2 linked regions of the Occallatibacter riparius genome follow. The protein of the gene in region 1 binds, or shares a complex with, the protein of each later gene. Links are inferred from orthologs where the notes say so. Each region holds a gene or a part of one and is shown on either strand. Other genes may lie near its edges.

The links. The genes of interacting proteins can lie anywhere in the genome.
Region 2: the proteins of tsaE (region 1) and MOP44_RS06035 are in contact, whole or in part, in a crystal structure (PDB 6N9A), measured with the Thermotoga maritima proteins. The link is inferred for Occallatibacter riparius from one-to-one orthologs. Residues at the interface, in WP_004082108.1 of Thermotoga maritima: Leu37, Gly38, Lys46, Lys57, Val59, Lys60, Ser61, Thr63, Phe64, Thr65, Leu66, Met67, Val69, Pro71, Tyr82, Arg83, Leu84, Asp86, Asp88, Phe89, Asp93, Ile128, Asp130, Glu131, Arg134; in WP_004082750.1 of Thermotoga maritima: Cys10, Asp11, Arg49, His50, Leu82, Gly84, Gly135, Gly136, Glu154, Thr155, Leu156, Asp157, Asp158, Ser159, Glu162, Asp165, Lys166, Arg169, Leu170, Tyr175, Lys213, Thr214, Leu217, Tyr218, Gln221, Arg222, Asn324.

What each region holds. Positions count from the first base shown.
Region 1 is NZ_CP093313.1:3,111,694-3,118,473, forward strand. The notes cover bases 2,760-5,759. They hold tsaE (tRNA (adenosine(37)-N6)-threonylcarbamoyltransferase complex ATPase subunit type 1 TsaE), read left to right. Parts: upstream 2,760-4,019; coding sequence 4,020-4,499; downstream 4,500-5,759. Other genes in these bases: MOP44_RS12580 (NAD(P)H-hydrate dehydratase), read left to right, coding at 2,760-4,023; MOP44_RS12590 (hypothetical protein), read right to left, coding at 4,511-4,759; yiaK (3-dehydro-L-gulonate 2-dehydrogenase), read left to right, coding at 4,884-5,759. In the rest of the region: MOP44_RS12565 (MerR family transcriptional regulator), read left to right, coding at 1-191; MOP44_RS12570 (sulfite exporter TauE/SafE family protein), read left to right, coding at 258-971; MOP44_RS12575 (glycosyltransferase), read left to right, coding at 1,143-2,318; more of MOP44_RS12580, read left to right, coding at 2,374-2,759; more of yiaK, read left to right, coding at 5,760-5,894; MOP44_RS12600 (GNAT family N-acetyltransferase), read right to left, coding at 5,928-6,548; MOP44_RS12605 (enoyl-ACP reductase FabI), read right to left, coding at 6,636-6,780. UniProt on the Escherichia coli protein: Required for the formation of a threonylcarbamoyl group on adenosine at position 37 (t(6)A37) in tRNAs that read codons beginning with adenine.
Region 2 is NZ_CP093313.1:1,523,995-1,531,313, reverse strand. What follows is about bases 2,330-5,285. They hold MOP44_RS06035 (tRNA (adenosine(37)-N6)-threonylcarbamoyltransferase complex transferase subunit TsaD), read left to right. Parts: upstream 2,330-3,190; coding sequence 3,191-4,381; downstream 4,382-5,285. Other genes in these bases: cysS (cysteine--tRNA ligase), read left to right, coding at 4,474-5,285; MOP44_RS06040 (CCA tRNA nucleotidyltransferase), read right to left, coding at 2,330-3,132. Also shown: MOP44_RS06050 (acetyl ornithine aminotransferase family protein), read right to left, coding at 1-810; MOP44_RS06045 (SRPBCC family protein), read right to left, coding at 1,157-1,690; more of MOP44_RS06040, read right to left, coding at 1,687-2,329; more of cysS, read left to right, coding at 5,286-5,952; MOP44_RS06025 (DUF4337 domain-containing protein), read left to right, coding at 6,124-6,669; MOP44_RS06020 (hypothetical protein), read left to right, coding at 6,687-7,304.

The DNA of each region.
Region 1 (6,780 bases):
GCATCGCGATCATTTTGCAGATGCGGGAGCGCATGGAGGAGATGAATCGGCAGATGCAGAGCTTCGTGGAATACGTGCGCTCGGAGATGCTGTCGCGCTTCCAGCAGAATGCACCGGGGGCTACGGGTGCGATTGTGCCGCTGCGGAAACCGGTGGGCGTGCCGCGGGGTAACGGCGGCCGGCGGGAGTAGCTTTAGCCACTGCGCCCGCGCTCTGGAGTTGAACCTATTCACACTTCCCTGGTCTTTGTTTTACTCATCGTTTTCATTGCCACTCTGATCCGGTCGGCGTTTGGGTTCGGGGAGGCGCTTGTTGCCGTGCCTCTGCTGTCGTTCTGCATGCCGTTGCGGGTGGCGGCGCCGCTGGCAGTGCTGCTCTCGATTACCATCGCGGGCATCGTGGTTGTGCAGGACTGGCGCCGCATCCATCTGCGCAGCGCGGGCTGGCTGATCGCGTCGAGCGCCGCGGGGATTCCACTTGGTGTGTGGCTGTTGAGCAGCAGTCACCAGCGCATCGTGAAGTGCGGACTGGGCGTGTTGATCCTGTTGTTCTCGCTGTACTCCCTGGTTGGACGCAAGCCGCCGGAGTTGCACAGCGACCGGCGCGTCTGGCTGCTGGGCTGTGGGCTGGTGGCGGGTGTGCTTGGCGGCGCCTACGGCATGAATGGGCCGCCGCTGGTGATCTACGGATCGATGCGGCGCTGGTCTGCGCAGCACTTTCGCGCAACGCTGCAGGCGTACTTTCTTCCGGTCAGCATTCTTGGAATGGCGGGCTACTGGCTGAGTGGCTTGTGGGTTCCGGTGGTGACGCACGACTATCTTCTGTCGCTGCCTGTCGCTCTTCCCGCCGTCTTTCTGGGCAGGGCCATCAATCATCGCCTTTCTGGCGATAAGTTCCTCAAATACATCTACGCGGGACTGGCGGCTACGGGCGCGTTGCTTGTCATCATGGTCATTACCGGCCACGTGTAATGCGCCGAGTTGTATCCCGGCGGGGGCTAAAGCCCGAGATCTTTATTGGGTGCTTTGCGGCACGACTAAAGTCATGCCCTGTTACAAAGCCTCTCGCCCCGGCTAAATCTATCAGACGTAGTCGGCGCTTAGAGACAATTCGCGGCACCATCCATTTATCCTTAGCTCTGCATGCTGTATGCGCTTCTTGCACTCGCGGTATTTGGCCTGATTACTTCGTCTGTCTTCACGGGCATGGTTCTGGCCGCGCTGCCGCGCTTTTTTCGCGAACGCCGCGAGGCATTCATGGCGATGGATCGCGAGCCCAAGTACACGCCTCCGCTGAGCCTGCTGAAGCCATTGCATGGAGCGGAGCCGGGGCTTGAGTCGTACCTGACTACTTTTTTCGAGCAGGTTTATCCAGCGTACGAGATTTTGTTCTGCACCAAGTCGGCGGATGATGCTGGTCTGGCGCTGGCACGCGAAGTTGCTGCGCGTTATCCGGAGATTCCGGTGCAGTTTCTCTCGACCGGCGGACAGCCCGACTACATAAACGCGAAGGTCGCGCAGATGGAGTTGATGGCCCAGCAAGCGACCCATGACATCTTCGTGATCAGCGATAGCGATGTGCGGGTGACGCAGGATTATCTGCAGGCTGTCGCGCTGCCGTTCGAGGATCCGAAGGTGGGCGGCCTCACGTGCCTCTATCGCGGCGTCGCTGCGGAAGGCGGACTCTGGGCGCAGCTTGAGGCTGTCGGCATGAGCGTGGAGATGTCGGCAGGCGTGCTGGTGGCGCGCAGCATGGAGGGGATGCAGTTTACGCTGGGGCCCACGATGGCGTTTCGCCGCCAGGTCATTCGCAAGATGGGCGGGTTCGCGGTCACGGCGGATTATTGCGCGGATGATTTCGTGCTGGGCAACGAGGCGCACAAGCACGGCGACACGATCGTGCTGAGTCATCACTCGATTGACCACATGGTGATCAATGCGAGCTTCTGGCAGTCGATGCTGCACCAGGTGCGGTGGATGAAATCGACGCGTTTCTCGCGGCCGAAGGGGCACTTTGGCACGTCGCTCACGTTCAGCATGCCGTTCGGGCTGCTGGGGCTTGGTGCAGGGCTTGCGTCGCATCACACGGCGATCGGCGTGAGCCTCATGGCCTGGGCGTTGATTTCGCGCTGGCTGCTTTCTCTGGGCGTAGGCAACTGGGTGGTTCGCGATTCGAACTGGTTCGGGCTGCTGGTGCTTTATCCCGTTCGCGATCTGATGGGCTTCTTGTTCTGGGCTGCAAGTTACACATCGAGCAAAATTCACTGGCGCGGGCGCAAGTTCCAACTGCTGCCTGGCGGCAAGATGCGCGCGGCTTAACGGCCAGAGAGGCTGAGGGCGCCGCTGACCGCAGGTCGTCGTCTACCATGAACGCATGAAAATTCTCTCGGCCGCCGAGATGCAGGCCTGCGATCGCGCTACGACGGAGAGCTTCGGGATTCCATCGTTTGACTTGATGCGCCACGCGGCCGCCGCGGTGGCGACTTTCGCGCGCGAACGTTTCGCCAAAGCGCGCCGCATTACGGTGCTGTGCGGGCGCGGCAATAACGGCGGAGACGGCATGATGGCGGCGCGTCTGCTGGGCGGCCATGGGCTGCACGTTACGGTGATGCTGCTGGGCTCGCCGGATGGGCTGGCCGGAGACGCTGCCGAGGCGTGGCGCAGGCTGGGAGACGCAGGGAATTGCAGGCTGGTGGTTGTGGAGACGGAGGAGCAACTGCAAGATCACCAGGCGGCGTTCCGAGCTGACCTGATCATCGATGCGGTTCTCGGCACCGGATTCAAGCCGCCGATGAGGGGTCTGGCACTGGCTGCGCTGCAATGGGTTCGAGACAGCGACGCGCCGGTGCTCGCGGTGGATCTGCCTTCCGGCTGGGCGGCGGACGAGATGAAGGGCGATGGCGACGAGCAAGTGTATCCGGCGGACGGGGTTGTTACGTTCACGGCGCCCAAACCTGCGCATGTATTCGGCGAACTCACGAGGCGGTGGAATCAGCCGGTAGTGGTTGCGCCGATCGGTTCGCCTGACGAGGCGATGGCGTCTTCGCTTGATTTGTACTGGGCGGGAACTGCGCAGGAGATTGTGCAGACGCCGCGGCCGTTCGACTCGAACAAGGGCAAGTATGGGCACGTGCTGGTGATCGGCGGTACCTTTGGCTCGGCGGGGGGCAAGGCGGGAGCGCCTGCGATGACGGCGATGGCGGCCATGCGCGCGGGCGCGGGGCTGGTAACGGCAGCAGTGCCGGAGCCGGCTCTGCCGACCGTGGCGCGGTTTGCGCCTGAGTTGATGACGGTGCCGCTGGAGACGAATGGCCTGGGCGAAGCGCAACTGAGCGCTGATGAGGAGAAGCGTCAGGCGCTGTTGAAGGGGATGACGGTGGCAGCCGTTGGGCCGGGACTTGGGCAGGGTTCGGGAGCCGAGGCGATTCTGGAATGGCTGTTGAATGAGACGATTCCACTGGTGATCGATGCGGACGGGTTGAATGTTCTGGCCAAGTCGATGGAACTGCTCGGAGGGGTGGGGGGCGCGGGGCGCACGATTGTGCTTACGCCGCATCCCGGTGAGATGGCGAGGCTTGCGGGGATATCGACTGCCGAGGTTCAGTCGGATCGGCTCAACGTTGCGCGCGACTTTGCGGCGCGTTACGGCGTGATTCTCGTATTGAAAGGAGCGCACACGCTGATTGCGCATCCAAGCGGGCGAGTGGCGGTGAACACTACGGGCAATCCCGGGATGGCGAAGGGCGGCAGCGGCGACCTGCTAACGGGCGTAATTGCGGGACTTCTCGCGCAATTTCCGAGTGATCCGGAGAGGGCGGTGGAGGCGGCGGTTTATATCCATGGGCTGGCCGCGGACTTCGCGGTGCGCGCAGGGGACGAGCACACGTTACTTGCGACTGACACTTTGTCCTACTTTTCCAACGCGTTTCGCTTTCGCTCGACGCGCAGGAACGGTTATGTTTGGTTGCAGGGGCTGCCGGCTGACCTGACCGCGGCAAAGAGCTCCAGCGAGGCAGCAGAATGAGCAATCACGCCCCGGTGGCCGAAGGCCGCATCCACGAGTTCACCACGCAGAGCGGTGCGGACACCATCGAGGTCGGCCGGAAGCTGGCCGATTTGCTCAAGCCGCCGCAGTTGCTGCTGCTCCGCGGGGAACTGGGGACGGGCAAGACTACGCTGGTGAAGGGCATTGCGCAGGCTCTCGATGCGGCTGATCCCGACGAAGTGACGAGCCCGACGTTCACGCTCATCCATGAGTACGAGGGTACGCAGCACGGGAAGCCTGTGCGGCTGTTCCATCTTGATGTTTATCGGATCGAGGGCGAGCGCCAGTTGGAGACACTGGGGCTGGATGAGCTGCTTACGGACAATTCGCTGGTGCTGGTGGAGTGGGGCGAGAAGTTCAAGAGCCTGGTGAAGCGGGCGACCGGCGAGATTGCGATTACTTCCGCGGGTGGGGATGCGCGGAAGATTCGGGTGACGTCGAAGGATACGCCGTAAGCTGTGATCTGCTAATGGGAAGCGCGGTCGTCGCGCAGAGGTTCGCTTCCGTCTTCGACGCAGAGCTTGCAGTCTTTGTTGGTCTTGCGATAGTAGATGGCGGAACCCGCGAAGATGGCCGCCGATATGAGGGACCAGAGGGCAGCCTCCCGCGCGGCGTCGACTGCGTGACGGCCTCTGAGGATGTAGACGAGCGTCAGAGTGACGAATGCGATGGCAAAGACCTGAACGAATCGCTTGACGAGAAAACCTGGTCTCATGGGGAAGTGCCGTCTCCTGGATGCTCTTCCATCTTAGCGGTACGAGATTCACTGGCTGCAAGTGTTCGGGTGGTTCTGAACCGGGGTGGATCGGGGTACACACCAGCACCCTACAATTTGACTCATGCAGCGGATCCCCTTTGACGAAGTTCATCGGCAGCTTACCGCGGTTCTCATCAAACTCGGCTTCACCGCCGATCGTGCTGCGCTGTCTGCGCGCCTCTTCGCTGAGACTACGCGCGACGGCGTCTACTCGCATGGCGTGAATCGCTTCCTGCGCTTTGTCGCGATGATTCGCAATGGGAGTGTCGATGCTGCTGCGGGGCCGCGTGTGGTTTCGCGGTTTGGCGCGATGGAGCGATGGGATGGACAGCGGGGTCCGGGCAATCTCAACGCGTATGCGGCGATGGAGCGAGCGATTGTGCTTAGCCGCGAGCACGGCATGGGGTGCGTTGCGCTGGGCAATACCAATCACTGGATGCGCGGCGGGACGTATGGCTGGCAGGCCGCGGACGCGGGTGCTATCGGCATCTGCTGGACGAACACCATGCCCAACGTGCCGCCGTGGGGCGCAAGCGAGCCTGCGATCGGCAACAATCCACTGGTGATTGCGGTTCCGCGCGCCGCGGGGCACGTGGTGCTGGACATTGCTATATCGCAGTTCTCCCTGGGCGCCATTGAGGGCTATCGGAAGCGCGGCGAAACGCTCCCGGTCGACGGGGGCTTCGATACTGCGGGGCACCTTACGCGCGATCCTGCGGCGATTGAAGCCACGCAACGGATGTTGCCCATCGGCTACTGGAAGGGCTCAGGACTTGCGATCATGCTCGACATGATGGCCGCGATGCTTACGGCGGGCAGCGCGACGCACCAGATCGACACCGATCCGCTGCGCGAGACCGGGCTGTCGCAGGTGTTTATTGCAATGCAGCCTGCCGCGCTTGGGGACCAGGCCGAACTGGAGCGGATCGCCGACGATGTCGTTGCGTCGCTGCACCGCGCCCGGCCTGTTGAGGGCGGAAGGGGCGTCCGCTTTCCCGGGGAAAACACGCTGCGTCTTCGCGAGGAGAATTTGCGGCTTGGGCTGCCGGTTGATCCTGCACTTTGGCAGGAGATTGTTGCGCTGGGAGCTTGAGGTGTACTGCTCTGGTTTGACCAGCAGACCTAGTCAGATCAGGCGGATGGTCTCGGGCATGTGATTCAGCATCGTGTTGATGCGAGGGTCGCTCTCGGACATGCCATACACCTGCGTGTAGCAGGACGTGAGCCACGCGCGTAGACGCGGCTTCGTAATCGAGCCGGGCAGCTTATCGCCATATACGAACAGATCCATCAGCGGGGGCCGCGCGCTCGACACCGGCGGCATGCGATAGGTCAGTCCTTCGATCTGCCTACATCCAAGCCGACAGTAGAAGGCTTTTCGCCGCGTGAGTAATTCGGGATCGGCACCGTGAGTGACTTCTGCGTCCACCTCGATCAGCAGGGGGCGGCCATGGAGTTGCGGCTGTGAAGCGGTCGCGCGGAAGAGGTCGGCGCCGAGGCCACTGCCGCGCCGAGCTGCATCAATGGCTATGTACTCCAGGAGTGCCGCATCGGAGTCGAGGAGGGTAGTGCAGATGGAAAAGCCGACGACGGTGCTGTCGTCGACCGCTGCCAGAAAGATGTATTCGGGTTGCGCGATCATGCGCCGCAGAGCATCCTCGCTTTTGCATTCACTCGGCGGAAGAGCTTGGCTGTAGATGCGGAGGAGTGCGTTAAACTGCGGATCGTCAGCCGAGCTTATTCGCACGATTTCTATCATCGGTGTGTCGACACAAAGCAAAAACGCCTCAGCGTCGTGGAAGGCGCCGAGGCGATTGAGAGTTCCGTTGCACTGCTAGAAGCCCATTACGTTGTAGCCGCAATCGACGTAGAGGGTTTCGCCGGTGACAGCGCTCGCGAGGTCGCTGGCGAGGAATAGGGCGGCGCCGCCCACTTCAAGCTGATCGACGTTACGCTTCAGCGGTGCGCGATCGGCCGCG
Region 2 (7,319 bases), 1.6 Mb from region 1 along the record:
CACCTCATCCACTACGAGCAGAATCCCGTACTTGTCGCAGATCGCGCGCAGCTCGCGCATAAAGTTGGCCGGCGCAACCACGTATCCGCCCTCGCCCTGGATCGGTTCGACGAAGATCGCAGCCACTTCCTCCGGAGGTAGAATCGTCTTGAACAGCTTCTCCTCGATATACCGCGCACAACCCAGTGCGAACGCCTCTTCTTCCTGCGGCCCGCCCGTACACCCGCGATACGCGTAGGGATAGCGCACATGCGTTACACCTGGAACAAGCGGAGCGAAGCGCCTCTTCTGCTGCGGCTTCGACGCGGTCAGCGACAACGCGCCCATCGTGCGCCCGTGAAACGCGCCCAGGAACGCAATGATGTTCTGCCGCTCCGTGTGATAACGCGCCAGCTTCATCGCGCACTCCACCGCTTCGGCGCCGGAATTGCCATAGAAGAAACGATGCGGTCCCTTCATCGGCGCGACTGCAGAAAGCTTCGCAGCCAGATCCGTCAGCGGCTCGTTATAAAAGTCCGTACCCGAAATGTGAATCAACTCCGCGGCCTGTTTCTGGATCGCCGCCACAACTTCAGGATGGCAATGGCCGGTTGACGTCACGGCAATCCCTGCGGAAAAGTCCAGGAACTCATTCCCATCCACATCCGTGACGCGGACACCTTTACCGCTCTTCGCCACCAGCGGATACGAGCGCGTATAGCTCGGCGAAATCAGGCGGTCATCGGCCTCAACGGCGGCCTTGGCCTTCGGCCCCGGAAGTTCCGTTACCAGCTTGGGCCCGTACTGTTCGTGCAAAGACTTGTCGGTCATGATCGTCCTCCTCGATAGGTTGTGTGGCCAGGCCGTGGGAGTAGAGCAGCCATCTGCCCGGCGGGCAGCCACCTGCCCTGGGGGCGGCCACGGACCCCGTGGGATTTGGGGTCGTTCAACGTTCCGGGCCCAGACGGACCCGCGTTGCAGGCGAGGAACTTCGGTTGTCTGTTCTTTAGTCGCCGCCGAAGAGACTAGGTCGTGTGCGGGTGGGCAGCACGCGCAGGTGCTTCCGCGGGCAAATGCAGCGCGCACGCGAGCCCGACCAGCGCCATTTCGCCGGCAGATTGGCTCCATTCATCACGTGCTTGTGCATGCATACCCCGCTTTTCGGGAGCATAGCACGTCAACTGCCGACTTTCCATCTTCCTCTGCCCGTCAGTAACGCTTCGGACGCGTCACGCGCCGGAATATAATCCCGCCACTCCTCTGATTCGGCGATTCTCTTCAGAAGCCCGAACCTGCGCCGCAACAGCCGGCGAATATGCGGCCTGAGCAGCAACACGCCCAGCATTTTGCCCAACCATCCCCAGCGCATCGAGAACCGGATCTCATCGCGCAGTCGCACGGATCCATCCGCTAGCAGATCGAAACTGTGGTCGTGCTCGAACGTCTTGAAGCGCCCTGAGATCATGCGGTCGCGAAAGAAGCTGCACGGCCGGAACTCCTCAATGATGCTCTCGTGAAACTGCGGCAGTCCGAACTTCCAACCCTTCCACAGGACCGTATCGCCATCCTCCACAAACCCTGACATGCGCCCCCGCTCAGGATGCATGCGTAGTTCGCGCTCCACGATCTCCACGCTTGTCGAAAGAAGGAAGCACCGCTCAAGCGGCGCGTGAATCGTGACCTGATCCCGCAGAACGAACTCTCTGCTCATGCTGGGGTATCCTGCTGCGCATTCCCGAATCGCTCCCGAACCAGCGCCACCGCCTGCTCCGTCGTCGCGATTGAGCCTTCGAGCTGCGCATCCTCTGCCGCCCGCAGCATCTCCTTGAAGCGCGGCCCCGGGGCATAGCCCGCCGCAATCAGCTCGCGGCCCGTGAGCAGCGGTCTTGGACGGACGTCCTCCTGCGGCATCTCTTCGTAACGCTCCTCGACGAAGCGGTATGTGTCAAGGTTGCGATGCGCCGCCATGCAGTCCATCTTGTGCAGCGCAAGGTGCTCCTCGAAGCATGGCAGCCGGAAGAACCGTTTCAGCGTCGATGCCTTCATATGCGGCGCATCTGCAAAGCGCATGTGGTGCTCAATTAGCGCAAGAATCTGCCGCGTATCCTCGTTAGAAAACCGAAACCGCCGGCAAATCTCCGCGCCCATTGCCACGCCCACTTCAACATGTCGATCGAAGCGGATGCGGTCCGGCGCGACCCGGAATGTCGGCGGCTTGCCCACGTCATGCAGCAGCGCGCCCCACGCCAGCGTGCACGGCACACCTGGCTCGAGCTGCTCCAGCAGCATGAGCGTGTGAATGAAGACATCGCCCTCGGGATGGTACTGCGGCGGCTGCTCCACGCCCTTCATCTTCGGGATCTCAGGCAGAACCTGCTGCAGCAGCCCCGTCTCATCCAGCAGCTCGAACGCCCTCCGCGCTTTGCCCTCCGTCAACATCTTGGTCAACTCGTCGCGCACGCGTTCTTGGCTCACCGAGTGAATGCGCGCTGCCAGCGAGCAAATCGCCGAATGCGTCGCCGCCTCGATCGCGTACCCAAACCGCGCCGCAAACCGCACCGCCCGCAACAGCCGTAGTTGATCCTCTTCAAAACGCCGCCGCGGATCGCCGATCGCCCGAATCACCCCCGCATCCAGATCCGCCAGCCCACCCACATAATCGAGGACCGCGGCTCGAAGCGCGCTCCCATCGCCAAGGAACTCCTCCAAAGCTTCGCCCCCACGCAGTGGGTCCAGCAGTAGCCCATTGATCGTGAAATCCCGCCGCTGCACATCTTCTTCGGCACTCGTCGTATAGCGCACCGCGTCCGGATGCCTGCCATCGGAGTAGGAGTCGTCGCAGCGGAACGTCGCCACCTCCGTCGTCGCATAGCGCGGCCCCGCGTCGCCCGCATCTTCCAGCGGTGGAATCTCATCCGGCGCCTCATCCGCAACCAGCACCACGCCGAAATGCGCGCCCACCGCAAACGTCCGCGGAAACATTCCCATCACGATATCCGGAGTAGCAGACGTAGCCACGTCATAATCCACCGGATCGCGCCCCAGCAGCAGATCGCGCACGCATCCGCCCGCCAGGTAGGCCTGGTGTCCTTCCGTCCGCAGCGCCTCCACAATCCGCAGGGCCGCTTCGAGTTGTCGTGATAGCGCAGGCATCGCTCTATTGTCACTCTCCCGGAGTGCTCTGATGCAAGGCCCGATAAACTGGAAGGTTATGTCCCGTGGCCTCATCCTCGGAATCGAAAGCTCCTGCGACGAAACAGCCGCCTCCGTGGTCGAGCGCGGCTCCCGCACGCTCTCGTCCGTCGTAGCCTCGCAGATCGCCACCCACGCCCGCTTCGGCGGCGTGGTCCCCGAGCTCGCTAGCCGCGAGCATCTCCGTGCCATCGTTCCCGTGGTCCGCGCGGCACTCGCTGAGGCAGGCGTGGGCTTCGACGATCTCGATGCCATCGCCGTCACCTCCGGCCCTGGCCTCGCCGGCGCGCTGCTAGTCGGAATCAGCTACGCCAAGGCCCTTGCCTTCGCGCGCAATCTCCCCGTCATCGCCATCAATCACCTCGAGGGCCACATCCACGCGGTTCTCCTCGAAGAGCGCCAGAACGCCCCCGCCTCCACGCAACAGGACGAGCCCGCCCTTGCCCTGGTCGTCTCCGGTGGACACACGCATCTCTATCTGGCCGAACCCGCGCACGAAGCGTGGCACTACAAGCTCATCGGCCGCACCCTCGATGACGCCGCCGGCGAAGCCTATGACAAAGTCGCCAAGCTGCTCGGCCTGGGCTACCCCGGAGGTCCCTGGATCGACGCCATTGCCCGCTTCGGCGATCCCAAAGCAGTCCCATTCGCCTTCGCGCAGATCAAGGCCAAGGCGCATCTGCACGGCAAAGCCCCGCGCACCAAAGCCGCGAAAACCGCTCCCATCGCCGATCTCGACCCGCACTTTCTCTTCTCGTTCTCAGGGATCAAAACAGCCGTCCTGCGCCACGTTGAGCTCCAGGGCATGCGCGCCGGGGGCGACGAGCGCATCGCCAAAATCCTCGCTGGCGATCGCCCTCCCAAAACCAAAGAGGAAGCCCTCGCCCTCGCCCCCCAACCCATCCTCGACATGATCGCCAGCTTTCAGCACGCGGTCGTCGGCGACCTCATGAAGAAGACCTTCGCCGCCGCCGAATCCCTCGGCGCCACTCGCATCCTCGTCACCGGAGGCGTCGCTGCCAACCGCGAACTCCGCGAGCGCTTCGCCGCAGAAGCCCCGCGCCGCCACATGCGCGTCTCGTTCCCCACGCCGGCCCTCTCCACAGACAACGCCGCTATGATCGCCGCCGCCGCCTGGCCGCGCTTTGTCTCCGGCGAGTTCGCCGCCAGCGCCCTCAGCGCCGAACCCTCACTCGCCCTCGGCGTGTGAGCCCGGCCGCCCAGCCCTCTATTTCTCACTGCTACAATCAAAAAGGCTTGAAATACGGCCTATTTCCAGCGGATGGGCACCCTTTAGATCGAATGACTCTGCGCCTGTTCAACACTCTTTCCGGACAAATCGACGAGCTCGTTCCGGCCGACGGCACCGAGTTGCGCATGTACGCCTGCGGGCCCACCGTCTATGACTACGGCCACATCGGCAACTTCCGCACCTTCCTCCAGGTCGATGTTCTGCGCCGCTCCCTCAAGCTCACCGGCACGCGCCTGCGTCACGTCATGAACATTACCGACGTCGATGACAAGATCATCCGCAACGCGGCCGCCGCCGGCATCCCCATCGGCGAGTACACCCCAAAGTATGTCGACGCCTTCTTCGAAGACCTCGACTCGCTCCGCGTTGAGCGCCCCGAAATCATCGCTCGCGCCACTGAGCACATACCGCGGATGGTCAGCCTGATCCAGCAGCTTGAATCTGTCGGCGCCGCCTACAAAACCGATGATGGAAGCTGGTACTTCCGCCTCCGCTCGTTCCCTGAATACGGCAAGCTGAGCAAAAAAGATCTCAGCGGCATGGAAGACGGCGCGCGCGTCGACGTTGACGAATACGAGAAGGATTCAGCCCGCGACTTCGCCCTCTGGAAGGCCACCAAGCCCGGCGAAACAAGCTGGGACACACCCATCGGCCGCGGCCGCCCCGGCTGGCACATCGAGTGCTCCGCCATGTCCATGGAGTTCCTCGGCGACAGCTTTGACCTCCACGCTGGCGGCGAAGACCTCATGTTTCCGCACCACGAGAACGAAATCGCGCAGAGCGAAACCGTCACGAAGAAACCGCTGGCCCGCCACTGGATGCACGTCCGCTTCCTGCTCGTCGACGGCCGCAAGATGTCGAAGAGCGAAGGCAATTTCTACACCCTCCGCGACCTGTTGCTGAAGGGCTACAAAGCTTCGGCCATCCGCCTCGCGCTCATCTCGGTGCCCTACCGCCACCAGCTCAACTTCACCTTCGAGAGCCTCGCGGATGCCACCGCCGCCATCGACCGCCTCCGCACCTTCCATCAGCGCCTGACCCAGGGCACCTTCGCCCCCGGCGACAATCCCGACATCCAGGCCGCAGCGAAAAAGGCAAGCGATGAGTATTACGCTGCCCTCGCCAACGACCTCAACACCGCCGAGGCCCGCGCCCCCATCTTCGACCTCGTGCGCGCGTCCAACACCGCCATCGACCAGGGCAAGTTCTTCGCCGCCGATCATGACGCCGTGCTCAAGGTTCTCGCCGATTTCGACGCCGTATTCGATGTCCTCGAAGATCGCGACACCGAAGCCACCAAGCGCGCCCTCGCCTGGGCCGAGCAAACCGGCCGCACCGCCGACGTCGCTCCTGAACTGCTCGCCGGGTTCGCCCTCAGCGACGCGGAGATAGACAACCTCGTAGCCGAGCGCACCAAGGCCAAGAAGATGCGCAACTTCGCTCGCGCCGACCAGATCCGCAACGAGCTCGCCGAAAAAGGCGTCATCATCGAAGACTCCAAAGACGGCGTTCGCTGGAAACGGAAGTAGTCACCATCCAGAGGCAGGCAAGAACCTTGCGCATGGCTGTATGCAATGTGAAAGGGCACGACTTCAGTCGCGCCGATATGCTTACTTAAATTTTGAGCGGGGCTTTTAGCCCATCCTGTCCTACTCTCTCGGTCACCCATTAACATCGATTGCCAGAGGTTCATTCCCCAGATGGAAGCCAACGAAGCGCACGAATTACAGGAACACGCCGAACACGGCGCCCACGACACCTCCCTCCGCCCTGTCGCCTTCACCATGAGCGTGCTCGCGGTCCTCGTAGCCATCGCGACGGTGCTTGGCCACCGCACACACACCGAGGCCGTCCTCCTGCAGAACAAAGCCACCGACCAGTGGAACGAGTACCAGGCCAAGAAGATTCGCTCCTACAACACCAGTCTCGAGGCCGATCTCCTCGGAGTAGTCAACCTCGCCGACAAGGACAAGGCCGCGAAGCTCGCCAAGTCCTACGCCGATCATCAGGCCAAATGGAATGATGATCTGAAGGAAGAGCAGGAAAAGGCCACTGACCTTGAAAAGGAAGTCGCTCTCGCCGAACGCCGCGCAGACCGCTTCGATCTCGGGGAAGCTCTCCTTGAAATCGGCTTGGTCGTCACCTCCGTCACGCTGCTTACGCGCACGCGCCTCTACTGGTACTTCGGCATGGGCTTTGCCGCCGCCGGCATCCTCTCCGCGATCACCGCGTTCCTCGTGCACTGAGTGGTAGACTGGCCGCGATGAAAGCCCTCCTCTGTCTTCTTCTGGTTCTCTCCACCGTCGCAGCACGCGCGCAAGCCGTAACCCGCACTTCCAATGAACTCGGCTTCAGCTTCACCGCGCCCGCTGACTGGGAAGTGATGGACACCAGCGCCTTCGCCAAAGAGCAGGCCCGCCAGAACGCCAACAGCGAGGAAGACAAAAAAGGGCTTGGCTGCGTTGACATCGGCTTCACCGCCCGCCACGGTAACCCGCCCTCTGTGATGACTGAGGTGGCTCTACCCTTCGCGTGCTACGGACAGCAGATGACCGAAGCCGATCTGCCTGGATTCGCCTCCAGCGCCTCAGCAGGCCTCGCTCAAAACTTCGACCTTGGGCAGCCTGTATACGGCCTCTACCAGCTCGGTACCCACCAGTTTTGGATCGAGCGCGTCAACGCCACCGTAAAGGGCCAGGGCGCCATCGCATACACCATCGAGATCGCCTGCAGCGTGTCGAAGAAAGCCGCCGTCTGCTGGATGGTCATGGCTGCAAATGACAGCTCGCTCGCATCCTTTGAGCAGATGCCCGTCTCCATCGACGGAGACGCACCCGCTGCCCTGGTTCCGCAGAACGCTTTCGAGAAGAAGCCTTCCTGATCTTTCTGTCTCAGA